DNA from 2 places in the Streptosporangium album genome. Region 1 is predicted to be linked to the other one. Evidence: riboswitches for the same ligand, from Rfam matches in the RefSeq annotation. Region 1 holds a riboswitch; the other holds the start of a gene.

The links. A riboswitch is a leader RNA that binds a small molecule or an ion and turns the genes downstream of it on or off. The one in region 1 is predicted to bind guanidine.
Region 2: linked by a shared signal. The riboswitch ahead of FHR32_RS09755 (MBL fold metallo-hydrolase) and the one ahead of FHR32_RS11660 (DMT family transporter) in region 1 are both predicted to bind guanidine.

The regions. Positions count from the first base shown of each region.
Region 1 is NZ_JACHJU010000001.1:2,476,906-2,492,253, forward strand. It holds gene FHR32_RS11635 (hypothetical protein) at 1-104, opposite strand, end outside; gene FHR32_RS11640 (GNAT family N-acetyltransferase) at 281-730, opposite strand; gene FHR32_RS11645 (hypothetical protein) at 823-1,290, shown strand; gene FHR32_RS11650 (SRPBCC family protein) at 1,340-1,807, opposite strand; gene FHR32_RS11655 (VOC family protein) at 1,832-2,218, opposite strand; gene FHR32_RS11660 (DMT family transporter) at 2,284-2,607, opposite strand; guanidine-III (ykkC-III) riboswitch at 2,625-2,691, opposite strand; gene FHR32_RS11665 (acyl-CoA dehydrogenase) at 3,131-4,954, shown strand; gene FHR32_RS11670 (NUDIX hydrolase) at 5,190-5,924, shown strand; gene FHR32_RS11675 (lipopolysaccharide kinase InaA family protein) at 5,995-6,951, shown strand; gene FHR32_RS11680 (hypothetical protein) at 7,223-8,179, shown strand; gene FHR32_RS11685 (adenylosuccinate synthetase) at 8,249-9,463, shown strand; gene FHR32_RS11690 (DUF6458 family protein) at 9,516-9,740, shown strand; gene FHR32_RS11695 (Dabb family protein) at 9,737-10,030, opposite strand; gene FHR32_RS11700 (hypothetical protein) at 10,301-10,561, shown strand; gene FHR32_RS11705 (ABC transporter ATP-binding protein) at 10,959-12,626, opposite strand; gene FHR32_RS11710 (dihydrolipoamide acetyltransferase family protein) at 13,309-14,709, opposite strand; gene FHR32_RS11715 (alpha-ketoacid dehydrogenase subunit beta) at 14,724-15,348, opposite strand, start outside.
Region 2 is NZ_JACHJU010000001.1:2,084,358-2,099,705, reverse strand. It holds gene FHR32_RS09810 (transposase family protein) at 1-130, shown strand, start outside; gene FHR32_RS09805 (hypothetical protein) at 469-1,122, shown strand; gene FHR32_RS09800 (IS701 family transposase) at 1,303-2,568, opposite strand; gene FHR32_RS09795 (TnsA-like heteromeric transposase endonuclease subunit) at 2,820-5,708, shown strand; gene FHR32_RS09790 (TniB family NTP-binding protein) at 5,705-6,718, shown strand; gene FHR32_RS47200 (TniQ family protein) at 6,746-7,378, shown strand; gene FHR32_RS09780 (hypothetical protein) at 7,577-7,843, opposite strand; gene FHR32_RS09775 (hypothetical protein) at 8,593-9,183, opposite strand; gene FHR32_RS09770 (hypothetical protein) at 9,500-10,267, opposite strand; gene FHR32_RS09765 (hypothetical protein) at 10,345-10,971, opposite strand; gene FHR32_RS09760 (hypothetical protein) at 10,974-11,243, opposite strand; gene FHR32_RS09755 (MBL fold metallo-hydrolase) at 11,587-12,492, opposite strand; guanidine-III (ykkC-III) riboswitch at 12,504-12,571, opposite strand; gene FHR32_RS09750 (hypothetical protein) at 12,873-13,370, shown strand; gene FHR32_RS09745 (alpha/beta hydrolase) at 13,564-14,559, opposite strand; gene FHR32_RS09740 (pyridoxine/pyridoxamine 5'-phosphate oxidase) at 14,717-15,313, opposite strand; gene FHR32_RS09735 (amidohydrolase family protein) at 15,310-15,348, opposite strand, start outside.

The DNA of each region.
Region 1 (15,348 bases):
GGGCTCGCGGCGGCAGTGCTCGACGTGGGCGCGGGGACGGGCGGGGAGGCCGTGGCGCCTTGGGCCTGGCTGCCGGCCGTACCCCCGCAGGCTGTCAGAAGCACGGCCAGAGCCCCTAGACCAAGCGCGTGTTTACCCATTGCTCCCCCAACGACTCTGTCCGGATTGACATGTTGAGGATGCCGTATCGGAGATCAAACCGTGGTGAGATCCCGTTTCCGGCGGGCTCTTCGGCGACCGGCGGGCCCTTCGGCGACCGGCGGGCGGGCAGGCGGACCGATCAGCTCAGCGAGAGCTTGTATCCCTCGTGGGACGCGACGAAGCCGAGGGAGTCGTAGAAACGATGGGCGTCCTTGCGTGACTTGTCGGTGGTGAGCTGGACCAGGGCGCACCCGCGGGCCCGGCCGCGCTCGACCGCCCACTCCATCATCTGGCGGCCCAGTCCCCTGCCGCGCAGGGCCGCGGCGATCCGGACCGCCTCGATCTGCATCCGGAGCGCTCCACGGCGGGAGATGCCCGGAATGTAGGTGAGCTGCATGGTGCCCACGACCTCACCGTCCAGCTCCGCCACGATCAGCTCGTTGTTGGGATCGGTGTCGATGGCCTCGAAGGCGGCGCGGTGCTCGTCGCCGAAGTCGCCGGTGCGGGCGGCGGAGACGACATCGTCGGCGATCATGGCCACGAGCAGCGGAACGTCCTCGGCCCGGGCGATACGGAAGGTCACTGTCATGACGGCCAACCTATCGAGGGGCCGTGGCTCAGGGATGGGTCAGGGTTGCTCCCCGATGCGGTCAGGGGGTCCGGAAGGGCAGTGTTGGTGTCATGAACGACGAACTGACTCGACGTGACGAGATGTCCCTCGCCGGTGCGGCCCTGCGGGGAGCGCCGTGGAGGGCCGCCGCGGTGACCGGTGGCGCGGTCGCGGCCGCCAGTTTCGGCATGGGCGTGCTCCTGCCGGGGAACGCCGACCTGACCTGGGCCCTGTCTCTCGGCATCGGCCTGTTCGCGCTGATCGCGGCGGTCGGCTCGGTCAGCAGGCCCGATCGCGGGGACCGGGTGACCCGGCAGGCCCGCCTCTGGGCCCTGCGCCGCCCCTGGCGGTTCTCCCTCTACCCGGCGCTCGGCGCCGCCGCGCTCATGTATCCCGTCCAGCTCGTCGTCGACGACGAGGGCGTGTTCGGCGCCGCGCTGGACGCGCTGCAGGGCGGTGTCGCGGTCTATCTGATCACCGCCGTCCTGGCCCTGACCCTCAGGGGACGCGGCCAGTCATCCCTGCCCCACGGCCACTGACCGGATCTCCGCCGGCGCCCGAGAGGGCCGGCGGGGACGGCATGTCCTCTCAGGCCCGCTCCACCACCCGCTTGATGCCTTCCAGAGTCCGCCGCATGTTGGCCTCGTTGTGGGCGGCCCTGTCCCGGACACCGGTGACCAGCCCGCCGACGACCCGCATGAAGGGGCCACGGGTGTCCCAGGTGCCCTGCTCCACGTGACAGCCCGTCCTGGTGGGGGTGATGCCGAAGCGCCACAGGGCCACGTCCAGCAGACCGGCGGCGCGGACGTGGTAGGCGAAGACCCTGCCGGGGTCGGCGGCGGTCACCGTGCAGACCGTGGACCAGTGCCGCCGCCCGCGGCTGTTGTGCCCCCGGAACCGGGCACCGGGCCGCGCCTCCCGGATCCGTCCGACCCATTCGGCACTCAGGCACTCGACGTTCCAGGCACTCATGTCGGTGATGTCGGTGACCAGCGCGTAGACCACTGCGGGCGGCGCCGAGACGTGGATGCTCACAGACGCGCTCGGGGGGCTCATGACGGCAGCATCCCCGACATAACATCACTCCGGCAAGAGCTGCCGGGTCCTCTCGTACTCGGCACGGCAGACGCAGAACTCGTTGCCCTCCGGGTCGAGCATGGTCACCCAGCCGACGCCTTCGGAGTCCCGCCGGTCGTCGTGGACCGTGGCGCCGAGCCCGAGCAGGCGTTCGACCTCCTGGTCGCGGGTGGTGCCGTCCGTACCGGTGACGTCCAGATGAATGCGGTTCTTGACCGTCTTGCCCTCCGGAACCCGGATGAACAGCAGATCCAGCTTGCCCTGGAGGAGAATCTCGTCGTCCTCCGGCTTGTCGTCCGGGTGGATCTCCCAGCCGGTGGCGTTGCTCCAGAAAGCCGCCAGCTCGTACGGCTGGGCGCAGTCAATGGTCACGAAGTGAACGTCGATCATGCCTCTACCCAACCGCGACACCACCTAAGGCGTCAAGATGGTTCTTCCTCCGCCGTCAGGGATGCTCAGTGGCCGCCACCGGCGAGGTTGAGGCCGACGACTCCGGCGAGAATGAGGGCGATCGAGACGATCTTGAGAAACGACACGTCGTCGCCGAGGAACAGCATGCCCAGAGACGCGGTGCCGACGGCGCCGATGCCCGTCCAGACGGCGTAGGCCGTACCGACCTCAAGGCTCTTGAGGCCCATGGCGAGGAGGCCGAAGCTGAGGACGGCCGAGACGGCGAACGCGACGCTCGGCAGTGGCACGGAGAACCCGTGGCTCATCTTGAGCGCGTAGGCCATGGCGACCTCGAACAGACCGGCGACGATGATGACGACCCAGGCCATGACGGCTCCTTCCATAAGGAGCGTCGTCTTTTCAGACCGGGTACGGCGCATCTCGTCCGGGAGCCGCCCTCATGGGAGCTCTAGTGGCAGAGCGTAGCAGTGGAAGTGCCCCCAGGGGTCGGCCGGGGCCCGCGCCGCGATCTCGCCGGGGATCCCCCACAGCGCGAGGTCCGCGCGCCACCGCTCGCCCATGAGACCGAGCCTGGAACGGCGAGACCTCCCGCTTCAGCCCCGCGCTCCGGACGGCCCCTCCGTGTCGCCCTGTCGCGCCGGGTGACCACCGGACCGCGACGTCACGCCGGCCGTACGGAGCAGGAGGCCGGCATGCGCCTCGGAACCGGCCGACCAGCGTGAGGACGGAGAGACGAGCGGAGAAGGCGGCGCGGGGTGTCCTACTGGTGCGATGTGACAAACGTCCTATCAGGGCGGTTTTTTTGGGGTTACTGGCGGGTAGCATTGTCGGTAAGGTTACTGGCCAGTATGTAACGAGTCCCGGTTCCCCCGGTTTCAAGGAGCAGACCCCATGGGCCACTACAAGAGCAACATCCGTGACCTGGAGTTCAATCTCTTCGAGGTGTTCGGGCGCCGGGAGATCCTGGGCACAGGACCCTACGCCGACCTCGACGAGGAGACCGTGCGGACCATCCTCGGCGAGGTCAACCGCCTGGCGACGGGCGTGCTGGCCGACTCCTTCGAAGAGGGTGACCGCACGCCCCCGGTCTTCGACCCCGCCACCGGGACGGTGACGATGCCGGAGGGCTTCAAGAAGTCCTTCGCCGCCTACCGTGACGCCGGCTGGACCAACCTCGGCCTGCCCGCCGAGCTGAACGGCCCCGGCCTGCCCAACAGCGTGAACTGGTCACTGGCCGAGATGGTCCTCGGCTCGAACCCGGCGATCTGGATGTACGCCAGCGGCCCGGCCTTCGCCCACGTGATGCACGTGATCGGCACCGAGGACCAGAGGCGCTACGCCGAGCTGGCCATCGAGAACCAGTGGGGCGCCACCATGGTCCTCACCGAGCCCGACGCCGGCTCCGACGTGGGCGCCGGCCGCGCGAAGGCCGTCCAGCAGCCCGACGGCACCTGGCACATCGAGGGCGTCAAGCGCTTCATCACCAGCGCCGAGCACGACATGGCCGAAAACATCTTCCATCTGGTCCTGGCCCGTCCCGAGGGACACGGCGTGGGCACCAAGGGCCTGTCGATGTTCCTGGTCTCGAAGTATCACGCCGACCTCTCGACCGGCGAGCTCGGCGAGCGCAACGGCGTCTACGTCACCAACGTCGAGAAGAAGATGGGCCTGAAGGTCTCCACGACCTGCGAGCTCACCTTCGGCGAGAAGCACCCGGCCGTGGGCACGCTGATCGGTGACGTGCACGAGGGCATCAAGCAGATGTTCATGATCATCGAGCACGCCCGGATGATGGTGGGCACCAAGGCGATCGCCACGCTCTCCACCGGCTACCTCAACGCCCTGGAGTACGCCAAGTCCCGCAAGCAGGGCGCCGACCTCACCCAGATGGCCGACAAGTCGGCCCCGCGCGTGGCCATCACCCGCCACCCGGACGTGCGCCGCGAGCTCATGCTCCAGAAGTCGTACGCCGAGGGCATGCGGGCACTGGTCCTGCTCACCGCCACCTACCAGGACGCGGTGCAGATCGCCGGCTTCGAGGGCCGCCGGGACGAGCACGCCGAGGCGATGAACGACCTGCTGCTCCCCCTGGTCAAGGGCGTCGGCTCCGAGCGCTCCTACGAGTTGCTGGCCCGCTCGCTGCAGACCCTGGGCGGCTCCGGCTACCTGCAGGACTACCCGATCGAGCAGTACATCCGGGACGCCAAGATCGACTCTCTGTACGAGGGCACGACGGCGATCCAGGGCATGGACCTGTTCTTCCGCAAGGTCCTGCGCAACCAGGGCACCGCCCTGGGCTCGCTGTACGGAGACATCAAGGCCTTCGCCGCCTCCGAGGCGGGCAACGGCCGCCTCAAGGAGGAGCGCAAGCTCCTCGACGAGGCCGCCGACGAGGTCAAGGCCATGGCCGACACCCTGGCGGGCTGGGCCATCGGCTCGCTGGAGGCCCCGGAGGAGGTCTACAAGGTCGGCCTCAACACCACCCGGTTCCTGCTCGCCCTGGGCGACGTGGTCATCGGCTGGCTGCTCCTGCGCCAGGCCGAGGTGGCGCTGGCCGCGCTGGGCTCCTCCGACAAGGACAAGGCCTTCTACACCGGCAAGGTCGCGGCGGCCTCGTTCTTCGCCCAGACCATCCTGCCCCGCCTCACCGCCGAGCGTCGCGTGCTGGACGCCACCAACCAGGACCTGATGGAGCTCCCGGAGGAGTCCTTCTAAGTCTGAAGCCGCCTGCTCCCTCGGCAGCCGACACTGAGGGGCGATCCTTCTCCCGAAGGATCGCCCCTCACCCGTTTCCTCCGCCCTTCCGCATGGCCGCGGTTCTCCGTTCGACTGCGCGGCGGTCGGGTGCTCCCAGCGGCGCCACGCAACCGACGGGATCATGGGAGGGATATTGACACGCATGATTAGTTATTCTCATTATGAGATTGTCTCAATCCTAGAAAGTCGTGCGATGGACGAGTCCGAGTTCCTGGCGAGTTATGACCCCCGGGCCTTCCCCCCGGTCGCGGTGACGGTCGACGTGGTGGCGCTGACCATCCGTGAGGGCGCGCTGCACGTGCTGCTGGTCCGGCGGGGCGAGCAGCCCCACGCGGGGCGGTGGGCGCTGCCGGGCGGGTTCATCCGGCCGGCCGAGGACCTGGCGGAGGCCGCGGTGCGGGAACTGGCCGAGGAGACCGGCCTCACCCCACGGGTGCACATCGAGCAGCTCGCCAGCTACGGGGCGCCCGACCGGGATCCTCGGATGCGGATCGTGTCGGTCTCCTATCTGGCCTTCGCCCCCCACCTGCCCGATCCGCGCGCGGGTTCGGACGCGGCGGACGCCGCCTGGCACCGGGCCGACCGGCTGCCGGAGCTGGCGTTCGACCACGGCCGCATCCTCGGCGAAGGGCTGGAGCGGGCACGGGCCAAGCTGGAGTACACCCCGCTGGCCACCACGTTCGTGGGCGAGACGTTCACGATCTCCGAGCTGCGCGGCGTCTACGAGACGGTCTGGAGTGTGCCGCTGCACGCGGGCAACTTCCACCGCAAGATCCTGTCGGTTCCCGGGTTCGTGGAGAGCACCGGAGAGACCACCGAGAGCGGCGGAGCCAGGGGCGGTCCCCGGGCGAAGCTCTACCGGGCCGGGGACGCCCGGCTCCTGCACCCCGCGCTGCTGCGGCCCGCCCGAGAGGAGGAGGTGCGATGAAACACCCCGCCGAACCCGTCACCCGGACTCCGATGACCCATGCGATCCCCACGGTGGGGAGCGTGGCCCGATGACCACCACGGCCGAGGCGATCGCCCTGGTGTCGGCCGCCCGCACGCCGGAGGACCTGTTCGGCGGGGACTCCCCGCACCGGGCCTACCGGCGACTGGCGCGGCTGCTCCACCCCGACCTCGCTCCCGGGCCGGAGGCCGCCGAGGCCTTCGCCAGGCTCGCGGGGCTGTGGGCGGCACGGGACCGGAGCGTCGAGACGGTGATCACCACCAGGCTGGGGACCTACCGGATCGGGAAGGTGTTCCGGCGGGGCGCCACGGCCGTGCTGTACGGCAGCGGCGACGACGCCCTGCTCAAGGTCCCGCACAGCCACGTCGACAACGACCTGATGCGGCGCGAGGCGGAGTCGCTCAGGAAGATCGCGCGGGACGGCGACCCGCTGCTCCTGCCGTACGTGCCCCGGCTGGTGGAGTCGTTCCGGCACCGCTCGGGCGGGGTCGAACGGCAGGCCAACGTGATCAGCCGGGCACCGGACGGGTTCGTGAGCCTGGCGGAGATCGCGCGGCTGCGGCCGGCGCTCGACCCGAGGGACGCGGCGTGGATCTGGCGGCGGCTGCTGGTCGCGATCGGGATGGCCCATCGGGCGGGGGTGGTGCACGGCGCGGTGTTCGGGCAGCACGTGCTGGTCCACCCGATCGACCACGGCCTGCTGCTCGTCGACTGGAGCCAGTCGGTGCCCCTCGGAGCCCCGCTGACCGCCCTGGTGGCCCGGCACCGGCGCGACTACCCGCCCGACGTCCTCGCCAGAAAGCCGGCGACCGAGGCCACCGACATCCACCTCGCCACCCGCTGCGTGGCCGCACTCATGGGCGACCGCGCTCCCGTCCCGATCCGCCGGTTCGTCCGGGGAAGCCTGGCGGGCCCGCCGCGTGACGCCTGGCGGCTCCTCGGCGAGCTCGACGACCTGCTCGACGACCTGTACGGCCCGCGGAAATACCGGCCCCTGCACCTGTGAGCCGCACCGGGCCCTACGTCTCGTCGCGCAGGGAGGCGAGGATGACGGTCCAGCATGGCCTGGTAGCTGGAGAACCGGGCGGCGAATCCCACCTGTCCGGCCACCTGCTCTCTGATGGCGTTCGGCACGCTCTACCGCCACTTTCCAGAAATGTCCGGGCGGGTTGACGCGGCCCATAGTTATTCTCATACTGAGATTGTCTCACCTTAAGAAGAACTCGTGATGGACGGGTCCGGGCTTCCGGGCCTCGCCCCTGATGCCAGGAGACCCCATGGGAAGCGGAATCTGGTCCACCGACGTCTACGCCGCCGCCGCGAACTACCGCGCGGCGAAGGGCACCAGCGCCTTCGCCTACAGCGACAGCGGCGCACGCGCGGTGCACGACGATCTCAACCCGTACGGCGTGGCGGCCCGGGAGAGCCGTGACTCCGCCGAGCACCCCGCCACCGTGGCCGTCGCCGTCCTGTTCGACGTGACCGGCTCGATGGGCGGGGTGCCGCGCACGCTCCAGACGAAGCTGCCCGACCTGCTCGGCCTGCTGCTCCGCAAGGGCTACGCGGCCGACCCGCAGATCCTCTTCGGCGCGATCGGCGACGCGACCTGCGACCGGGCTCCGCTGCAGATCGGGCAGTTCGAGTCCGACAACCGGATGGACGAGGACCTCGGCAAGGTCCTGCTGGAGGGTGGGGGCGGCGGTCAGAAGTCCGAGTCGTACGAGCTGGCGATGTACTTCATGGCCCGGCACACCACGCTCGACTGCTTCGAGAAACGGGGACGCCGAGGCTATCTGTTCATCATCGGCGACGAGCTGCCCTATCCGAAGGTCAAGCGCCGCGAGGTCGGCAAGGTGATCGGCGACGGGCTCGGGAGGGACGTCACGACCAAGGAGATCGTCGCCGAGCTGACCAGAAAATACGACGTCTACTACATCCTTCCCGCCGGAGCGAGCTACGCCGGGGACCGCCAGGTGCTGACCGCCTGGCGCGAACTGCTCGGCCAGAACGTGCTGGAGCTGGACGATCTGGACGCGGTCTGCGAGACGATCGCGCTCACCGTCGGGCTCGGTGAGGACGCCATCAGCCTGGACGAGGGGCTGAGCGACCTCGACGACCTCGGCTCGCCCGCCGGGACCGCCGTGGGCAAGGCCCTGGCCAGGCTGGACCGGGGCACGCTGGTGGTGACCGAGGGACTCGACCTCGGCGGCGACAGCGGCGTGGTCCGGCTGTGAGCGGGCGGACGGGTGCCCGCCGGTGCACGCCCGACACCCACGGACCCGTGCCGGAGGCGAGGGCGTCGCATGCGTGAGCACATGATCGTGGTCGACCTCGGGTACGGCGACGCCGGTAAGGGCACGGTCGTGGACTGGCTCTGCGCCCAGGGGCCCGTCCAGGCGGTGGTCAGGTTCAACGGAGGCGCGCAGGCGGCGCACAACGTCGTCCTGCCCGACGGGCGGCACCACACCTTCGCCCAGTTCGGGTCCGGGACACTCCGGGGCGTCCCGACGCACCTGTCCCGGTTCATGGTGGTGGACCCGCTCGCTCTCGCCTCGGAGGCCACACACCTGGCCGGGCTGGGTGTCCCCGACCCGTTCGGGCTGCTCACCGTGGACCGGGACGCCCTGATCGCCACGCCGTACCACGCGGCGGCGGGGCGGGCGCGGGAGCTGGCGCGGGGTGCGGACCGGCACGGGTCGTGCGGGATGGGCATCGGCGCGACCATGGCCTACGCCCTGGACCATCCGGGCCTCGGGCCGACCGTCGGCGACTGCGAGAACCCGGCGCTGCTCACCCGGAAGCTGTACGCGCTCCGGGAGACGCTGGGGGTGGCCGGACCGCCCGTGGAGGACTGCGTCGCGGCCTACCGGGCGTTCGCCGAGCGGGTGATCCTCGTGGACTCCTCGTTCACGAGGGCCCTGCTGCGGGGGCACCCGGTGGTCTTCGAGGGGGCGCAGGGGGTGCTGCTCGACGAGTGGCACGGTTTCCACCCGTACACGACGTGGAGCACGACGACCTTCGCCAATGCGCTGGCCCTGCTCGACGGGGTGCCGGCCGTACGGCTGGGCGTGCTGCGCACCTTCACCCCCCGGCACGGGCCCGGCCCGCTGGTCACCGAGGACCCGGAGCTGGGAGGGTCCGAGGTCCACAACACGACCGGCCCGTGGCAGGGGTCCTTCCGCGCCGGTCACTTCGACGCGGTGGCCCACCGCTACGCGCTGGCGGTCGCGGGCGGAGCCGATGCGCTCGCACTCACCCACCTGGACGCGCCGGTGTCGCGGATGTGTGTCTCCTACGACATCGGCGAGCTCCCCGTGGGGACGGCGGGCGACCTGGACGGGCAGGACCGGCTGACCCGGCGGGTGCTTCAGGCGCGTCCCCGCTACGCCGACGGCGTCGACGACTGGCCCGCCGCGGTGGCCGACGTGCTCGGTGTCCCGGTATGGCTGGGATCGGCCGGCCCCACCGCCGCGGACAAGGCCCGCCTGAGTGGCGCGATCACCCTTGAGAGGGTGTAACCGACAACGTACGCTCTTTTTACCTGGTCATTACTTGCGTCCGGAGGTCTTGATGGGTGTCGGGGTCAGCATCTTCTTTCTCACGCTCGGCGCCATCCTCCGGTTCGCCATCGAACCTGACGTGCTGGGCGGGGATGTGCACATCGACGTCATCGGGGTGATCTTCATGATCGTCGGTGCTGCCGGGATCGTGTTGAGTGTCGCGCTGGCGCCCAAGCGCGGGTTGACCTCTGAGGATCGCCTGATGCACCGGGAGAACCACCCGCCGGAGGTCTAGCAGACGTACTGCACGGCCGCGCGTGAGGCCAGGATCGGCTTGATGTGCTCGGCGATCACGGCCTGGTGGATCGGATGGTCGCGGTAGACCCCGTAGGCGTCGACGTCGTCGAAGTCCGCGACGACCGCGAAGTCATGGTTTCCCGGATTCACCCCCGCGTCGGCGCCGACGGTGTAGGCGCGGATCTCAGCGATGACCTCCGGCAGTTTGAGGAGCTCGGTCGCGACCGTGGCCCGCTGCTCGGCGGTGGCCTCTTCTGCCCAGGTGAAAAGCACGACATGCCGGAACATGATCTTCCCTTCGTTCGAGTTCCCCGTCAGCGTACGGCCACGCCCGCAACGTCGAAACGGCGGGGACTAAACACCATTTAGTATGGGTAGAACCTTGTGCCCCAAAATGAGGGGATATGTGTAATTTATTTCTTATTTATACAGCTATGCGGCGCTTTGCCAAAGTATAAGTGCTTTGCGGTGTCTTGATCGCTTCACCTCCGGCAGTCTGTGAATTGTCCAGAAATCAATGAGGACGGATCCGTCTTCGCGTGAAACCCGGAGGATCGCATGAATACCAAGACTGCTGCCTCGTTCATCGCGAGCATGATGGGCGCGGGGCTTCTCGCCGGAGCGCTCGCCGCAGGTCCCGCACAGGCATCGGTCACCGTGGCCTCGCCCCCGGCCGTCCAGACCGCCACCACGGCCACGGGGTTCCTCACCGGCTGCGGCGGTTGCTGGAGACGGCGCTGCTGCTGTCGCTGTCAGCGCTGCTGCCGGTGCGGCGGCGGCTGCGGTTGGGGCGGCGACTGGGGCGGCGACTGGTGGTGATCAGGGGGCGGGCGGTCCGCCCGTTCTGAAAGCACGCACAGCCGGGGCAAGGGTGCCTTTCTTACCCGGCCGGCCCGGGGAGACAACCCCGGGCCGGAAACCCGGAAACGTTTTCCGCCGGCCGTACCCACGGGGCGAGCCAGACGGATCCATTCGCCTCCGCGGCGGACCCGCTCCTTTCCGGGAGCGGGCCCGCCGCGTTTTCACGTCGTCCGGCACATGACGCATGAAGACGCCAGAGGGGACCGCGTTCGACGTCCGGCGCATGGCACGTGATGCGTATCGGGAACTCAACCGCCGTCCGGCGCGTGCGGCGCATCGGGAGTTCGACCGCCCGGCACGCGACGCACGTCAAGAACCCGGCCGGCCCTCGGGAACGCGGGTCCGGGACCCGCCCTCAGACCGGACGCGCTGTCGCGTCGCGGCGGTGGGAGAGCCTGATCCTCGTCCGGGCGGGATCCCTGACGGGTTCGAGAACGATCGTGCGGGCCGTCTCGGGGATGAGACGGAGATCATGGGTGATCAGGATGGTCGTACGGCCGGACATGAGCCGCCCGAGAGGTTCCATGATCCGCGCCGCGGTGGGCGAGTCCAGTCCGGTCATCGGCTCGTCGAGGACGAGCACGGGGGCGTCGCGCAGGATCGCACGGGCGATGGCGATCCGCTGGCGCTGTCCCCCGGACACGAGCCGGCCACGTTGCCCGAGGGGGGTGTCGTATCCCCGGGGAAGCGTGCCGATGAAGTCGTGCACGTCCGCCATGACGGCGGCCCGGACGATGTCGTCCATGCCTGCGCCCGGACGGCCGTAGGCGATGTTGTCGCGCACGGTCCCGGAGAAGAGCAGGTTCTCCTGCTGGAGGATGGTGATGTTGTCACGGAGCGACCGGCGTTCCAGCTCGCGGATGTCCACTCCGTCGAGCAGGATGCGTCCGGCGGTGGGGTCGTAGAACCGCAGCAGGAGCTTGGTGATGGTGGACTTGCCCGCGCCGCTGGGCCCGGTACACACGATCAGCTCGCCCGGTCCGGCGCTGAAGGACAGATCCCGCAGCGTGGGGCCGGTCCTGTCCGGATAGGTGAAGCCGACGTCCTCGAAGTCGATCCGGCCACCGCTCCGCGCCGTCAGGGGGGCCGCCACGTCACGGTCGGTGATGGTGGGCCGGGTCCGCAGGATCTCGATGACACGGTCGGAGCCGGCCGCCGCCTCGGAGACGGTGAGCGCGAGCTGCCCGAGACTCTGCACCGCCGGATAGAGGTAGGCGAGGTAGGCGGCGAAGGCGAGCAGCCCGCCGATGGTGAGACGCCCGGCCGCGATCTCCCATGCGCCGAATCCGATGATGACGAGCATGCAGACGGTCTCGACGACCTGGACGACCGGGCCGTACAGGGCGGACAGCCCGGCCTGGCGGACGTTGGCCCGCAGCCAGGTGCGGCCCTCGCCGTGCAGGCGCCGGGCCTCGGCCTCCTGACGGTTGTAGGCCTGGACGAGGGACTGGTTGGCCAGGCTCTCCTCGATGACGCTGTTCATGGTGCCGTTGCTGAGCCGCGCGCGTGCGGCGGCGTCTCTGAACCTCGACGCGAACACCTTGGAGACGATCAGGAAGGCCGGAACCATCGCGAACGTCACCAGTGCCAGATCCCACCGGATGTAGAAGGCCGCTCCGGCGAAGAAGACCACGCTGGCGGCCGTCGTGAAGAGACGCACCAGGCCGGAGCCGACCAGTTCCTCGATGGCCTCGATGTCGTCGGTGAGCCTGGCCATCAGGTCACCCAGCCGGCGGTTGTCGAAGAAGTCCGGGGCGAGCGTCTGGATATGGGAGAACACCCTGTCCCGCAGCCGCAGCAGGAAGCGTTCACCGCCCAGGGACGTGGCATAGGAACCGGTGAAGGAGGCCAGGCCCGCGGCGACCGCCAGTCCGAGCCAGGCGGACGCGGGCCCCCAGAACGCCCCGAGGTTCCCGCGGCTGAGGACCTCGTCCGTGATGAGCCCGAACAGCCCGATCGCGGCGACCTCGCAGAGAGCCGCCACGATCGCCAGCACGACGCCGGCCACGAACAGCCTGCGCATGCCACGGGTGGAGGGCCAGAACCTCCGGAGGGCCTCCCGGAGGGCGACCGCCGGTGCGACAGGGGGCGGGGAGTCCACCACCGGTCCGGCTCCGCTGAGCGAGGGCGAAGGCGAAGGCGGCGGTGAAAACGAGAACCGGCGGAGTGACCGCCGGTTCTCGTTCGATTCTTCTACCACCACCAGCGCCGCCGCCGCCGCCTGCATCCGCATCCGCCCCATTCAAGAGGGGCACGGTTCGTCGGGAAGATCATGTTCAGTCTCATGGATTATCTCCTTTGGGCCGACTTTCGTGCGGTTACCAATATCGACCATATCATCCATATCGACACAAATCGCTAAATTCGGAATCCGTTAAAGACGCTTTAACGGATCATTCCGATAACCCGCGGAATCGAAAACAGCGCGTTTCTCTTGATTGCACCATGGAACCCCAACAGGAGCCCTATCTGCGGAGATGCCCCCAAAGCCCGCCCCAGCGCAATCCCACGAGAAGACCGGAATGGCCAACGAGACGGCAACCGGCACGTGCGAGACTCCTCCCTCCGGGAGGGTGCATAAATTTTCCATAAAAACCATAGAGACGGCGGGCCGGCAAACGCCGAGTAAATCACGTTGACATGTCTGGGTATGAGGAAACACCGCGAGCCCGCTCCCTCGGGAGCGGGCTCGCGTTCTCTCGCCGTCAGTTCCAGGCGAGCATGCGCAGCGGGTCTTCCAGCATGGCGCCGACGTCGCGCAGGAAAAGCGAGCCGAGCTCCCCGTCCACGACCCGGTGGTCGAAGGAGAGCGCCAGCGTGCACACCCTGCGGGGCACGATCTGTCCGTCCACCACCCATGGCATGTCCCTGACCTGGCCGAAGGCCAGGATCGCCGACTCGCCCTGGTTGAGGATCGGCGTGCCCGCGTCCACTCCGAACACGCCCACATTCGTGATCGTGATCGTGCCCCCGGCCATCTCGGCGGGCTGGGTACGGCCGGCCCTGGCGGTCTCGGCGAGGGCGCCGAGGGCCTTGGCCAGGTCCGGGAGGGAGAGGGCGTGGGCATCTTTGACATTGGGGACGAGCAGGCCACGCGGGGTCGCCGCCGCGATGCCCAGGTTCACGTAGTGCTTGACCACGATCTCCTGCGTGACCTCGTCCCACATCGAGTTGATCATCGGATGGCGCCGGGCGGCGACGAGCACCGCCTTCGCCACCAGGAGCAGCGGCGAGACCTTGACCTCGGCGAAGTCGGGGAGCTGCCGTAGGCGGACGACCGCGTCCATGGTCGCGGTCACGTCCACCTGGAGGAACTCGGTGACGTGCGGCGCGGTGAACGCGGAGGCCACCATCGCCTGCGCGGTCGCCTTCCGCACGCCCTTGACGGGGATCCGCTCCTCATGTGCCGGTACGGCTTGCACCACGGCGGGAGAGGAGACCGTCCCGACCGCCGCGTGGACGTCGTCCCGGGTGATCGAGCCCTGCGGGCCGGTCCCGGTGAGTTCCGTGAGGTCCACCCCGAGGTCCTTGGCCAGCTTCCGCACGGGAGGTTTGGCCAGTGCCGCCCCCCGCGCCGGACGCACGGCGGTGACCGGCTCGCTCCCCCGGGAGGGCGGCGGAGCGTCTTCCCCGACGGAGCCCCCGGCCCCGGCAGCCTCCCGGACGGACCGCGGGACGGTGGACGGGTCGGACGGCGCGGCGGGCGCCTGAAGGGCCGACGCCTTGCGGGGACGGCGCTTGGCGGTGCCCATCTTGACGCCGTAGCCCACCAGAACAGGCTGGCGTTCCTCCTTGGGGACCGCCGGGACCATGTCGTCGGCCAGGGCCTCCACGCGGTCGGGCACAGGCGCGGCGGCCGGGGCGGGAGCGGTGCCGTCGTCGACGGAGATGATCGGCCGGCCGACGTCCACGGTCTCGCCCTCGTCGGCCATCAGGGCCGCCACCACTCCGTCGAACGGGCAGGGCAGCTCGACGACGGCCTTCGCCGTCTCGATCTCCACGATGATCTGGTTGACCTTGACCGGGTCGCCGACCTTCACGTGCCAGCGGACGATCTCGGCCTCGGTCAGGCCCTCGCCCACGTCGGGGAGCTCGAACTCCTTCATCGTTCCTCTCCCTCTCAGAACCTGAACGCGCGGTCGACGGCGTCGAGGACCCGGTCCAGATCGGGCAGGTAGTAATCCTCCAGTCTGGAGGGCGGGTAGGGCGTGGACGGCCCGCCGACGCGCAGCACCGGGGCCTCCAGGTTGTAGAAACACTTCTCGGTGACCCGGGCGGCCACCTCGGCGCCGAAGCCGTTGTAGACCGGCGCCTCGTGCACCACGACGCAGCGCCCGGTCCTGCGGACCGACTCGGTGACCCGGGCGACGTCCAGCGGGTTGAGCGAGCGCAGGTCCACGACCTCCAGGGACCGGCCGTCCTCCTCGGCCGCCGCCGCGGCCTCCAGGCAGATCTTCACCATCGGCCCGTAGGCGATCAGGGTGAGGTCCGTGCCGGGCCGTACGATCTGGGCACGGTCGAAGGGCGTCCAGCCGGCGGAGTCCGCGGAGGTGTCCACCTCGGCCTTCTCCCAGTAGCGGCGCTTGGGCTCGAAGAAGACGACGGGGTCGTCGCAGCGGATCGCCTGCTGGATCATCGTGTAGGCGTCGACCGGGTTGGAACACGCCACGACCCGCAGGCCGCCGGTGTGCGTGAAGTAGGCCTCGGGCGACTCGCTGTGGTGCTCCACGGCGCCGATGCCACCG
Region 2 (15,348 bases), 390 kb from region 1:
CCCCGTCGAGCACGGCTTCGCCACGTTGAAGGCCTGGCGCATCCTCACCAAGCTCCGCCTGGACGCCATCCACGTCACCAAGCTGCTCCGCGCGCTGATGGTCCTGGCCATCACCGAACACACCCGCTGACCGATGATCACCCACCATGATCAGTACCCACCACCAGCCAGAGCATGCCCTCAACGGATCACACCAGGCCCCTGACCAGCAACTTCAAGTTGGAACGATCTCATTGTCATCGAAGGTTGATGACGGCTACGGTGTCTCACCGAAGGTTGAGTGACTGCTGGGGCTTGATGTCCGTTGCGCCTCACCGACAGCGCGTTCGAGGTCTGGTACGTCGCGGAGGGCCGCGGGTTGTGCGGTGTCCCGTTAGATGAGGCGGGTTGCAGTGCGCGAGTTGGGTTCACAGGTTGGCGGGAGGCCGTCCTCACGTGAAGCAGTGCTCGCCGACCGGGGCTGGAGGCGTGATCGAGAAGCGATCGCATGCGTTGACCGCGACCATGGTGGCGAGCTGGCTCGTGGTCGTGACTGGACGGTATCTGCTGTGGCTGGAGTACTACGATCGGATCATCGAGCAGCTGATCCTTGGGATCGTGTTCGTCGTGGCCGTGCTTTCCACGTCGTGGTGGGCGCAGAGACTCATACGCCGACGTGGTGACATCCGCGGTTACGTCGCGGTCGGTGCGGCGGTCGTTCTGTGTGCCGCCGTTGTGCTGCTGCCCTGGAACGGGATCTTCGGGCGTACGTGGTTCGCGGTCCATCACGGCAAGTTCACCGCGCTGGCCCAGCTGGCCAAGGACAGGAAGCTGTCGGCGGACATGCCTTCGGGTGGCTGGGTGCGTCTGCCTGATGAATTCGATGTCCTGCATTTTGATCATCTCAGTACGCAGGATGTACCGATGGAGCTTTATCCCGGACGTGTTCTCATGATGGGACTGTCGAACGAGGAAGTGTCGGAGAACATGTTCCTCTACATCTATGACCGGCCTGACGCCGCGCGGGTAAGTCCCTGTGATCTCACCGCGACCACGTTCGACGATTACTGGTGGTGCAGCCGGCTGGGTGACGGCTGGTGGTGGCTGGCGCGCAAGTCGAACTATCCGGACGTGGACGAATAGGCGCGCGAGGCTGAGCGGGGCCGGCATCGCATACCACCGCCGTGACCATGACGCTGAGCCCTAGTAGTACTTCGTTAAGTTACGAAGTGTTATGGGGCGCGTACATTTGATGGCATACGTGGCAAGCGCCGGTCCAGGTGGCGAGTAAAGCCTGGAGTTCGCCGAGAACCTCATACAAGGTCAGGCCGGCGCAGGGACTTTTGGGTCTAGCCGTAGTTCGGTACAGAATGCCTGCGCTAATGCGGCCAGGGTGACGTGGCGGTGCCAGCCGAAGAAGCTCCGCCCCTCAAAATGCTTGAGGCCAAGACCGGTATTGAGCTCCCGGTAGTCATGCTCGATCCGCCAGCGGATCTTGGCGAGCCGGACGAGTTCGCGCAGCGGAGTCTCGGCGGGGAGATTGGTGATCCAGTAATCGGTGGGTTCGGATTCGCCTGCCGGCCATTCCACCAGCAGCAAACGCGCAGGCAGGCTGCCGTCGGGGTTGCGGGGGATGTCTTTGTTGGCCAAGAGAACCGGTAGAGCCATGAAGCGTGATCGCATTTTCGCGCCTGGATTACCGCTGGTCTTCCTTGTGCCTTGCCGCCAGGTCACCCGCCGCAGATTCGCCCGCCCTGCCGCCAATGCGAGATTGCGCAGATTCGATGGCTTGCCTGGATAGCGTGGTCTCGGCGGGCGCCCCTTGCCGCTGTATTCCGGCAGTTCAGGCACCGCATCTCCGGGGTAGGCCGACAGATCATCGGAGACGGCCGCCACGTAAGACAGGCCGCGGTCCTCCAGTCCCAGCCGGAAAGCGGTGCAATCGCCATAACCGGAGTCAAAGACCACCGGAAGATCGGTGCCGACTCCCCACTCGTCGTACATCTGGTCGATCATGTTTAACGCCAGTCGCCACTTCTCCTGGTGACCGACGTCCTGAGGGATCTTGCACCGGTCGCGGCGCTTGTGGACCGTTTCCGCCTGAACCGGATCCTCGATCTTGGCCGGGTCCCACGACTCGGGGATGAACAGCCGCCAATTGACCGCGGACGAGGCATGATCGGTGACCAGATGTGCGCTGACGCCGATCTGGCAGTTTCCGGTCTTGCCCAGCGTCCCGGAATACATCCGGGCCACTCCCGGAGAATTCGGGCCGTCCTTGGGGAAGCCGACATCGTCGATGACGACCGCCTGCGGACCGATCCGTTCCAGCGCCCAATGTGTGAGGTTTTCCCGGACCGGTTCGTAGTCCCAGGTCGAGTCGGCCATGAATTGCTGTAACCGCTGGGTGTCAACTCCCAGACGCTCCGCCATCGGATCCATCGACTTGCGCCGCCCGTCCAGCATCAGCCCCCGCAGATACAACTCGCCGGTGGCGAGTTGATCACGGCGACGAAGCACCCTCCGCAGCATCTGATCTGCAAACTTCTCAAGCCGCGGGCGCACCGGCGCCATCTCGTCAGGTGTCACGACAACATGATCCCGAAGTGACTTCTCAAAATGATCACGCTAGGTGATCGACAATCTAACGAAGTACTACTAGCAGTGCCCCAGGGTCGTGATGTCTCCGTGTCGTGGTCAGCGGAGACACCTTCTCACCGACAGGAAGACCTGAACGACTGCGTTCGGAACCGTCCGAACCAAGGTGACGTGCCGCAAGTCAGCGCGTGTCCCTCCCGCCAACTTCACTCGGAAGGGACGCTTGAGTTCCAGGAGAGACGTTGAGGGAACAGGCAGGTGCGTACGGCGACCCTGTGCTCAGCGCCTTCGACCTGGACTTCTTCGATGGCGAGCGGCGGCTGCGGACCCGGTTAGGCGACGGCTGGAGCGTCCGGTTCGAGCACGTGCGGCCGGTGCGGGGGTTCCGTTGGGCCAAGGGAGGCCGGGGCTTCGCCGGCTGGTACTGGTCAGCAACTACCGGCGACCATGTCGGCTACGAATCCTGGCTGGAGCGGGACCGGTTGATCCTGCTGGACTTCGATCCGCAGGTGGTGGGGATCGCCTCGCAGCCGTTTTGGCTGCACTGGCGTGATGGCGACGCTCGTCGTCACGCGCCCGACTACTTCGTACGGTTGGCGGATGGCCGCGCGAGGGTGGTTGATGTCCGCGCTGCGGACCAGGTGAACGAGCGGACTGCGGAGGCGTTCGCAGGCACGGCCGAGGCCTGCGCGGCGGTCGGCTGGGAGTTTGAGCATCTGGGCGTCCCTGACCCGATGTTCATGGCGAACGTGCGTTGGCTGGCCCGTTACCGGCACGCGCGATGCGTCCGCGACGAGGTGGTTGGGCGCCTGGAGAGGGTCTTTCGTCGGCCGACTCCGCTGCGGGCAGGTGCGGAGGAGGTCGGCGATGTGCTGTCGGTGCTGCCAACGCTGTTTCACCTGTTGTGGGCTGGTGTGCTGCGGGTGGATTTGCACACCTGTCTGCTGAGCAGCGGCACCATGGTGCACACGGCGGACGGGTCCGTTGCTGTCCTGGAGTCTGGGGTTGGGACGCGGGGCGTCCTTGCAGACCGCGGACGGGGCATGGACGGCGGGAGGAACGAGATGAGCAAGCTGTCGCGGCCGGCCTCGATCGGGGTGGGTGAACGGGTGCGGTTCGCCGGGCAGGTGCGGGCGGTGCTCGCAGTGTCCGCAAGGGCGGTGACGCTGGCCGATGAGGAGGGACCCGCGCGTGAGGTTCTGCTGGGGGAACTGCTGGGAGATCCGGACTTCAAAGTGTTCGCCAGCCCAGTCCGGATGCCTCTCCCTCCGCTTTCGCTGCTGGAGGCGATGCCCCGGCATGCAGTGGAGAAGGCTCTGTGGTGGGAGGGGCACATCCTGGAGGTTCTGCACGGCACGAGGCCTGAGGTGGCCGAGGATGCGCGGCCTCGCCCCGAGTACGACCCGGCCCGCCATTCGCTGACCGCCCGCGAGCGGGCCAAGGCGGCCGAGTTGACCACAGCGGGGCACCAGGTCAGCGTGAGCACGGTCGGCAACTTCCGTCGCCGCTACCAGGCCGAGGGGGTGCTGGGGCTGGCGGACCGGAGACCGGTCCGCAAGAAGCCGCAGTTCGGGTCGGTGGGCGACGCGGTCGTAGCCGCCATGCGGCAGGCGATCAAGGAAGGGGAGGACGACTCCACCCGCACCGGCACCTACATCATCTGGCGGACCGGCGAGATCCTGCGCGAGCGGGGTGCGTCGGTCGAACTGCCGTCGAAGGCGACGCTCTACCGGCTGCTGGCGAAGCTGTCCCAGGGCACGCACGCCCTGGGCACGGCTCGCGCCCGCCGCTCCCGCGCCCACGGCGCGAAGGCACCGTTCGGCCAATGGACGGTGTTCGCACCGGGCGAGGTGGTACAGATCGACTCCACCCCGCTGGACGTGCTGGTCCGTCTCGACGACGGCGTGGTCGGGAAGATCGAGCTCACCGGCATGATCGATGTCGCGACCAGGACCGTGACCGCTGCGGTGCTGCGGCCCACCACGAAGGCGGTGGATGCGAGCGTACTGCTGGCTCGCACCGTCACGCCGGAGCTGATGCGGCCTGGCTGGGTGGACGCGCTGAGGATGTCGCACTCGGTGCTGCCGCACCGCCGGCTACTGAGGCTGGACGAGCGGCTGGAGCACGCCGCCGCGCAGCCGGTGATCGTGCCAGAGATGATCGTCTGCGACCACGGCAAAGCGTTCGTTTCCCACAGCTTCCGCGCCTCTTGCCGCTTCCTGGAAATCGACTTTCAGCCCACGCACAAGGCGTCCCCGTTCCAGAAGGGGCACGTGGAGAAGATGCTCGACTCCGTCGGCACGCTCTTCGCTCAGTTCGTGTCCGGGTTCACCGGCCGCAGCACCGACCACCGCGGCCGGAACCTGGAAGAGCGGCGGTTGTGGTCGCTGCTGGAGTTGCAGGAGCTTCTCGACGAATGGCTCATCGCGTCGTGGCAGAACCGCGAACACAACGGTTTACGCGACCCGCTGCACCCGGGCAGGTCCTTCACATCGAACGAGAAGTACGCCGCGCTGGTGGAGGCCTGCGGCTACGTTCCAGTCGCGCTCAGCGCCACCGACTACATCGAACTGTTGCCGGCGACCTGGCGGGCGGTCAACGACTACGGCATCAAGATCAAGCGGCGCACCTACGACGGCCCGGGTCTGATTCGGCGTCAGCACTCCGGTGTCACGGCGAAGAAGGGCCTGTGGGAGGTCCACCACGACCCCTACGACATCTCCCGCATCTGGGTACGCAACCACCACGGCAACGGCGAATGGCTGGAAGCCACCTGGAAGCACCTGCGCCACACCCCCGTCCCGTTCGGGGAACTGGCCTGGGACCACGCCGCCCGTGAACTGCCCGAGGGCACCGAGGCGGAGATCGCGGACGCGGGCGCCGCCTTGCTCACCCGCGCCCACGCAGGCCCCGAGGACGCGGAGAACGGCGGGGCGAAGCCGAAGAAGCGCACACGCCGGGAGAAGCGCGTGGCCGCCCGCGCCAAAACCGCCCAACCCGTCCCGACCCCACCGCCGGCCCCGGAGCCCGAGCTTGATGCCGAGGAGACCGCGGGTGAGGACAAGCCGCTGGCCGAGGTGATCCCGCTGGGACTGTTCGATCCGCTCGCCGACCCCTGGAAGTCTTCATGACCCGCCCTTCCGCCCCGCGCCCCCCATCCGCCGACGAACTGAGGGAGCCGGACCGTCACCTGACGAGCCTGCCGGGCTGGCGAGTCTTCGTCGCCGACCAGCCTTCGATCCCCGTGCTGCTGTCCGACGCGGACCGCGACGCGCTCTCTCCGGCCGAGCGCACCCGCTACGAGGAGGAGCGGATCGACCACCACACCCGACTGCTGGTGGTGGCGACCTCAACCATCAAGCACACGACCATCTGCGGGCGGCGCCTGATGTTGCTGAACCGGCACGCGGTCAGCGCCCGCCGCGGACTGATCATCTCCGGCCCGGCTGGCACGGGCAAGACCACCGCCATCACCCAACTCGGCCTCGCCCACGAACTGCTGGACCGGGCCCGCCACCCGGGCGTGAGCGACCGCATCCCGGTCGTCTACATCACCGTCCCGCCCGCCGCCACGGCGCGGATGATGGCAGTGGAGTTCGCGCGATTCCTGGGACTGCCGGTCGGCACCCGGGCGAACATCACCGACGTTCTGGAGTCGGTCTGCGGCGTCCTCATCGACGCCCGGGTGGGCCTGGTGCTCGTGGACGAACTGCACAACATCTCGCTGACGACCCGCTCCGGCGCAGAGGTCGCCGACACGCTCAAGTACTTCTCGGAGCGAATCCCGGCGACCTTCGTCTATGCGGGGATCAACGTCGAGCGCGAAGGGCTGTTCAACGGCACCCGCGGGCAGCAGATCGCCGGGCGCTTCACCCTGATCCCGACCGCGCCGCTGACCTACAACGCCGAGTGGCAGGGCCTGGTGGCCACCTTGGAGAACGCGCTCCGCCTGCACGCGCACCGCCCCGGAACCCTCACCTCCTTGGACCGCTACCTGCACCAGCGCACCGGCGGCATGATCGGTTCGCTGTCCCACCTGATCCGCGGGGCGGCCCTGGACGCGCTCCTGGCCGGCAGCGAGAGGATCACGAAGAAGGGCCTGGAGGCTGTCCCGCTCGACCACGGCTCCGAATTCGACTGACCCCGCCGACTCGGAAAGGCCTTCGGCATGCCGCCCAGCAGCCCGGACGACCGCCGCCTACCCGCCCGTCTGCCCATCAACATCCGCCCCCGCCGGGGTGAGAGCGTCGCCTCCTACGTTGAACGCCTTGCCATCGCCAACCACCTCGCACCAAACCTCCTGCGGGCACACTTGCAGGGATCATCGGATTTCCGAGGGCGCCCGCAGCTGGACCGACTCGCGGCCGCAAGTGGCCGCAGTCAGGACGTGTTGCGGCGCACCCTTGCCGGATTCCTCTGCGAGAGGTGCTTCGCCCCGCTCCGCCTTGGAGTACAGGGAGCCGTTCGCTGGTGTTCGGCCACTTGCCGCCAAATGGCATACCGCCAGCGCCACTCCGAACGTTTCCGACCAGCGCCTCAACCGCCAATCGTGAACTCATGTGAGGCATGCGGAACTTCCTTCACCTCGCCTGCTCCGTCCCATTGGTACTCTCGCGATTGCCGCCGAGCCAGCCAACCGCCGCACCGACGATGCGGGCGATGCGATGCTCTGCTGCCTCGTGACGACCCCCGTGGTCTGCCTCGGCTCTGGTGCTCAGACGCGTGCCGAGTATGGGCCTACCGAGAACGTCGGAAGCAACGCCAGAAGGCAGCTGAGCCACGATCACTCAAACTTCGATGAGAATCGCTCAACCTTCGCTGCGACAGAACAGTTCAGGAGTTTCCGAATCGGGTTCGTCTTGGTTTGGGAGCCGCGGAGCAGGTGTCCGGGAAGGCCCGGGTGGTGTCAGGGCGCTGGTGGAGGTTGGAGTTCGCGTCGCTGGGCATGGCGATGTCGGCTCCGGGCTGGGTGTTGCGACAAGGTGATCTGAAATGCGGGTTATGGGGCGGGTGGTGGCCTGCTCCGGCCCGTGAGCGGCGTGCGGTCGATGTGCTCTGCTGGGATCTCGGGAATGTCGGCGGATGTGTCGGGCTCGTCTGGGTGCTGGTGGATGTGGCGCCACTGGTCGAGGAAGTGGTCGTTGGCGACGGTGACGAGCAGAGCGACCAGGATGGTCTGGGCGACGCGGCCGTGGGCGAGCCGGTTCTTCGGATCACTCAGGTCGAGGTCGTGGCCCTTGAGACGGCCGTTCAGCCCCTCCGTCATGGCCCTGGCAGTGGAGTACGTCCCCCGCCACGAGGGGCTGAGGTAAGGCATCCTGGCGGAACTTGTCGAGGTGGCCGAGGTCGTCGTTGCGCAGGGTGATGGTGTGCTGGTGGCAGATCTTCGGCAGTTCACCGGTCTTGTGGTCGGGGGCCGGGGGTCGGGGGCAAGACGCGGGGTTTGGCCGCTGGGTGGGCGGCTCGCTGCCGGGCGTCGGTCAGGTCGACCGCGGTGGGTCGGCTGGGGCCGCGCTGGTGGAGGCGGTCGAAGCGGGGGCAGGTGACCGACGGGGAGGTGCCTGCTGCCGGGCATTGGAAGCGGATGTTGCGGTCTGCGTTCGGGCTCTGTTTGAGACGCAGCAAGTACGGCTGGCGCGCGGTGATCAACGCGGTGAGTTCTTCCGATGGTGTGCGGGTGGCGGCGTCGTCCAGGCCGGTGGTGGCGGTGGCGAGGCGGCCGGGTATCAGCGGGCAGGCCAGGGAGCCGTCGATGAGCAGCGCGCTGTGGACACTGATGGACGATGGCGGAAGATCCCAGCAGGAAGAGCAAAGCCCCCAACCATGTCGAGCCGGTACCACGCCTGCTTTGCAAGCAGGGGGCCTTGGAGCGATATACGTGAGGCCGAGCCCCTCCGTCGCTAGCCCGCTGCCGCTCCGTGGTGGATCGAGGGCGTACGAAGTGATGAGAGAGACTCGGGGGAAACTGTGCGGGCGCACGCAGGCTGCTCACGTGGCGGGGAGTGTGGTTCGCCTTCAGAGGTTCGCAGGGGCCAGCCGAGCAGCTCGTTTCGCCATGGAAGGCTGCAGCTTTATCGCGAGTTGGTAGAGACCTCGCATCTGAGGCGGGTTCTTCTGCCAGTACTCCAGGGCGCGATGGACCACCTCCCTTCCGCAGACCTCGGCCACCCTGCGGTCCAGCGCGTATATCTGCCCTCTGATGATGATCGGCATTCCGATCACGATGAGAAGTGTCAGAGTCACCACGCCGAATGGGATGGGTGAGTCGAACAGAAAGATCAACGGGGCCCCAACGAGGCCAGCCACAGCGCCGATGCCAGCCGAGGCCGAAGTTGATACCCCCTCCTTGCGAACACGTGTGCGGTCGGATGCCGCGATGGCCCACCCGAGATCCACGTCCTGCAAATGCTCCGGCAGGTCGTCAAAGGTAGCTCCGATGACAATCAGTGAGTTCTTGCCGCGTCTCTTCAGCATGCAGTCCGCTCCTTGGGGCGGCTGGCCGTAGACCACGTCAGGTGGGTTGACACCAAGCCGCCGGGACAACTCCTCAACGCGGGGACGCATCTTCTCTATATTCACACGGTCATCTTCGAGGGCAAACGTCACGGTGCAGTCGCAATCGACACGAGGTGAGATCACCGACGAGTCGGCGGAAAGGCAGCAGGTTTGACAGATTCCGAACCTGGCGGTGAACACCTTGCCTGACGGAGTGCGCTGGACCGCTTCAATCCGCCACCGGTGATGCACCTGTAGCTGGACTGCTCTCTATTGCACCGTCTGGGCCTGGGGCGATACTCAGCGTGGAGGCGTTGCTGCGGCTGGTGGCCTTGGTCGACCGGTTGCGGTCCCCGGTGTCTGGTGAGGCAGGTGAGGCCGAGCGCCCGGTGAGCTACTGGTGCAGGGGTGTTATTCCGACCGTGCACTATTCCTCGGCCTGGAGGGTCTCTGGCAGCTGCAGGAGCTCCGCCTCGGTGGCGAAGGACTCGGTTGCTGAGATGAAGGTCAGCAGGCGGACGGTGCGTCCTGCTGCGGCGGCTGTCTTGTGGTGACCGTCGAGGAGGTAGTGGAACAGCCCCCAGTGGCGTTCACGGCGGAACCAGGGTCCTTGGATGTCAAGGAGCCCGAGGGCGACCGCTGTGGGGTGGCTGTCGGCGGCGCTGGCGTAGCGGTCAGTGGTTGCCGGATCAGCCTGTGCGGGGTCGGTGATGGGGACGGCGAATTGGAACAGTTCATCGTGCTCGTTGACACGGTTGCGGCCGAGCCGGTAATAGCCGGTGTTGGCTGGGTCGAGCGGATACTCGAACTCTTCGTTCCGCCAGGCGCTGGGGCCTTCGGCTGCGAAGTAGTCGTCAGCTGAGCCGGGCGTGACGAGCCTCGGCTGGACGTCCAGCAGCATGACGAGGTAGTCCCCATGGGGCAGCTGAGCGGAGAAGGCGCCGATGATCTCGGAGTCCAATGTGTCGAGTCCGGTGCTGAGCCGGTCGCGAACCTCTTCTGCGGGCGGCGGGCCCGCGGTCGCTCCGGGTTGGCGGCGCAGGACCAGTCCGCAGGTGCCGCACGAGTAGGCGATCCGGTAGGCGGGCTTGCCGTCGATCGTCAGGTAGCGGCTGGGTCGTTGGGTCCAGTCGACCCCAAGCCGGGGTGTCTTCGTCCCCAGGGGCATGAGCTCGCAGGCGAGAACGTCGGTCATGGTCGGAGTCTGCCGTGATGCCAGTTCTGGGGCATGCGGATTATTCGCAGGCTCACCACCGGGTCCGGTGTGGACGGTCATGGAGTTGCTGCGTTCAATGCTCGGGTGACGTCGGTGAGGAGCGCGGCTGCCCAGAGCAATACCTTGGGGTCGCCGAGGCCTGAGCCGGTGAGCCATTGAGCGGCGCGGCGCGCGTCCTGCTCGTCCTGGATCAGCCCCCACTGTCCCGGCTGGACGCCGGTGGCCCTGCGGACGTCGGCGACAAGGCCTCCCAGACAGGTCCAGGTGTGCCAGCGCCCGCTGTCGAAGCCGACCAGTTCAAAGCCCAGCCGCTGGCCGCCGGCATGCGGGAACCTCTCGTGCCGGGCCAGCCGTTCCGGTAGGCCGCCGGCTGCTGTGTCCCAGCCGCCATCGGCGATATCGGCCAGCAGCCCAGGAACATCGGCGGTGGCGAATCCGACTGCGAGGACGTGCAAGCCCGGCTTGCCGGCCTGGTCGCGCGCGATCTCAGCCTCCTGAGGGCTGGCGAACCAGTCGTCCCAGCCATTGGGGTCTACTGGCATCAGGTCGACCACGCAGTCGCTCAGCGACACCAGGCCCGTGCTGGGAAGGGCGGTGTCCTGCCAGTCCTGGCGATCAGCGCGTGGGGCGACCCGATAGCCGGCAAGGGCGTAGCCGGGCTCCATCGCGCCATCTCTTCTCAAGATCAGTCCTTTTGGGGTTGGTCCGGGCAGCTGGCCTCGACCCACGTTGCGGTGAGGTCCCGGCAGACGATGGTGGTGGACCCGGTGTGGCAGGCGATCTCGTGGGCGCATCCGTCCGGGTGCGGCAGCACCTCGTCCAGGATGACCTCACCGAGTCGGGTCACGCGAGGCATGTCTGATGCGGTCTGCAGCGTGAAGCGGGTCACGCCCGTGTAGCGGATGGTCAGGTCTTCCTCGTGTTTCCAGCAGTTGTGCCGGAATCCGAGCTGCATCCAGCCGTCGTCACCGTCCTCACCGGACAGGGTCTGGTCCAGCTTCAGTTCGGGTACGGCCAGGGGCTGGGCGAACGTATCGGCCTGGTTCTCGCTCGGGGCTAGCCACGCGCCGACGGGGTCGTCCTCGGGAAACGATCACCCTGATTCCGGGAAGCGATCTTCCTGGCACCTACTCCGCGCCTGGCAAGGGCCACTCGTGAACTCTCCACAAGGTCGAGTGGCCCGGTTCCGTATTATGGATCCGGGCCTTTTCGCTGTTCAGCGGCTATGCGGTCGGTTCCTCCGTGGGGGAGGCCGTACGGCCTCGGCAGGGCTCTCGCGGACTGGAGCCGGCGAAAAGTCAGCCAACACCGCCTGAGCCCTGCGCAGTGCCCTTGCGGCAGATGACGAAGTCGGCGAAGGCATGTCGGCCGGGCCGGTCGCCGATCGCATCGATCGCCTTGCGGATGCCGCGTAATTGATCCACGGTCATCTGCAGCGGCGGTTCGTCCGGCTGGTAGGTGGTGAGGACGGGGTAGTCCACACCCGGCTCGTTGGTCATCTCGATGTGGCAGCCGAGGACGTGGGTGACCGGCCGGACGTCGGCGAACCCGATCAAGCGGTCGATAGTCCTGCCGAAGGCGGCCCAGTCCTCCACATACAGCCGTCCTGGATACACCGTGTCGCCGGTGAGCAGGAATCCGGTGTGGGGGTCGTAGAACGTGACGGCCGCCTCATGGTGCCCGGGGGTGGCCAGGCACTCCAGTACTCGGCCCCCGAGATCGACTTGAGCCACCCGGTCGGGGGCGTCGGCGAACCCGAAGTACTCCCAGGCGCTTTTCAGATCCGCTCCCACGACGACGGTGTCGGGGCGGTCGGTGAACTGGGCGTCTCCGGCGATGTGGTCACGGTGGGCGTGGGTGTGCAGGACGAGCAGCGGGTAGCCGTCTCGGGGATGCTCGGCCAGCCGGCGTCCGGTCAGGTCGTCGACGACCCGGCGCAGAGGGAAGAACTCGGCGGACGCGGTGGCTCCGGTGTCGATGAGTACGGCTCGGGTGCTGCCGAACATCAGGAACAGGAATGGCGCCTCGTAGTTGATCGCCATGTTCTGGCGCAGGATGAACGTGTGCTCGTCGTAGGAGTACACCTGGATGTCGGGATCGGTGTTGTGCTTCGCTGACGGCGACCCGTGGATCCAGCGGACGTCCAGTGCGCGAGGCTCGGGCGTCTCAGACGTGAAATCGACCGGATGCGTGCTTCCGCCCATGACGTCTCCTGAGAGCGTCGTCTTGGCAGTCCGGGTACGGCGCCCATCTCGTCCGGGGCAGGCGCTTATGCGCCTCCAGGGGGAAACTTATACGCACCGACCGGGCCGTTCAACCGTTCTCACCCGCGGACCTGCTTGGGCGGGGCTGGGCCACCGCTCAGCGGCCTCGGCGGGTGACCCTGACCGCTGGCCGGCGAGACCTCCGATTCCGGCGAGATGGTGCGTGTCTTTCCGCAACGCCTCCGCGATGGCCATGCTCCATCACCCCAAGGTCCGAATGGCCCTGCTCTCATCAGGAGGAAGGCCCGGTTCCAGTTCACAGCACGGTTCCGAAAGGTAAAATCCACGCTGTGCGTATCAACCGCTGACAGGACTTCGGTGTGACTGCCAGAACGACACGCAAGATCTGGATACCGGTCGCGGTCGCGGTCGTCCTGGCAGGCGTGATCATCGCGACCTCGTATGAGGTTCTGCCAACGCTGCGGGTCGAGTGGTGCAAGCTGTTTCCCGAGCAGCGCTCCGCGGTCGCCACTCCACCGCCCGACGCAACCCCGGAACAGGTCGTCACGGCATACCTGCAAGCCGTGGCGGCCAGGGACGACGACACCGCGCGGGCCCTGTCCGCACCCTCTTTCCTGGCGAGGCATGGCGATAGGGGCATCGGCTGCTCCTATCGCCGTCTTGACCTGATCTGGGTTGGCGAACCCCGTACAGACAGTTCTGCATATGCCCGGCTCGTGTCCGCTGTTCCTACCCGATACAAGGTCGATCTGGAGGAAGAGGGGCCCGAAATGGACGGGGAACGTCGTTACGACTTCCTGGTCGGCCGAAACGCTCCCTCGGAGCGGTGGCGGATCATCGACTACGGCAACGGATGAGGCAGGGCTGGAAAACATACTGGGCCCGGAACACCCGGGGGTGGCCGGGCTCCTCAGAGCCCCGGCCTGAGGTCAGGACTCCTCGACATGCGACACCCGGAGATAGGCGCGCCGGGTGGTCATGGTGACCGGTGCGGCCAGCGGCATATCCGTTGTCCGGACGCCCGGTCGTCTTCTCGTGAACGCCACGAACTCAATCGTTCACGTTTTCTTTCAGCCATGAATTGATCAGGTTTGACACCTGCCGTGAGTTGCGATCCATCATGATCATGTGGGAGTTCCCGCGGTAGCCTTCGGACGGCAGGTCGATCCAGGTCGACTTGCCACCGGCCTTCCGCAGGGCGTCATGGAACCTCCTGGTAGAGGTGTACAGCTCCGTCCATGAGTTGCCGGGTTCGTTCAGCCCGAGACGGTCGCCCCAGATGATGAGGTGCGGAATCCGGCTAAGCCGTTTGAGGTCCACGGAGTCCGGGTCGGGAGCGCCTGACGGCTCGATCGCGACGTGGGCGCGGACGAGGTCGGGCGCGGCGATCGTCGAGGCGAATCCGAGCGGTCCAGCGGCGCTGTGGGTGAGTACCACGTTCGGCCCGACCTGGGCGACGAGCGCGTTGTACCCGGCCTGGGTGGACTGGTCGTACGTCCGAAAGCGAGGCACCACCTGCTTGACGAACCGGTCGAATGCGGCGACGGGGAACTGCGTGTCGGGATACGGCCGACGCTTCGCCGGATCGGTGGCGTACGATCCGGCGGGGCCGATCCGAAACAGCTCCCACAGCTCCTGCTTGGTGCGGAACAGTGGTTCTGCCTGGGAGATTTCCGGATAGCGCTGCCATGAGGCGCGGCCACCGCCGAAGCCGTCGGCCAGGTGGACGTCGTGCCCACCGGCGAGGAACTGCTGCTGCCATCCCGGTCGGCCGTCCGGCGTGGTTTCGAAGGAGACGCCGGTGAGGCCGCCGCCGTGCCACATGAGCAGCGGCAACGAACTGCGGGGGCGTGCCAGCCGTACGAACTGGACGTAGACCTGACCGGTTTCGAAATCCCCGTTGGGATCCACGCGGGCCGGGGACCGCCCTGCCGCGACGAATGCGTCCCGGGACGGCGCATCGGCGAGAGTGATTGATTTTCCGCCGACGAAGTAGCTGCCCACTTCTCGCACGTGAATGCCGCCGTCGTCATTCGACAGAGCCATTCCTCCGGCGGATAAGGCGATCACGCCGGGCACGGCGCTTCCCAACAATTCGCGACGCTTCACTCTTGCTCCTCTTGGGTGCTAACCCCAATTTCTGAATGCGGATTACTGTCTTCAGGAGTCGTACGACCCGATGCGCCACGGCCAGGGCCTCAGCTCAAGGGCTGAGGATCCGCTGGACCCACTGGTCCCCCACGAGCCGATGTCTCCGGCGATCATGCAGGCGGTCAGGACGGCCCGCCTGAAGGAACTCGATCTCCACAGGCGTGACGACGAACCCCGCCCAGTGCGGAGGCACCGGCACGGGTGTGCCCGGAGGCCAGCGGCGGGAGGCCGCAGCCATGTCCGATTCCAGCTCAGCCCGGCCCGGAACCGGTGCGGACTGATGGCTCACCCAGGCTGCGAGCTGGGCGGGCCGAGCGCGACGGTGAAACTCCTCCTGTGCCTCCGCCTCGCTCATGCGTGCCGCGACACCGCGTATCATGACCTGCCGTCGTAGTGACATCCAGACGAACATCACCGCCACCCTGGGACAGGCGGCGATGTCGCCGGCCTTGGGCGAACGGCTGTCGGTGACGAAACCGATCCTGCGGCCGTCGAGCAGCTTCAGCGAGACGGTCCGCAGGCGCGGCTCGCCCGCCGGACTGACGGTGCTCAGCGCCATCAGCCCCGCCTGCGGATCGTCGGCCTCCCGCGCGGCCCGCTGCCAGTCGAGCAGGACGGTCACCGGGTCGGCCGGCTCGACATCGCTCATCGGATGACGTGCCCGTCGCGCGCCACCGCCTGCGG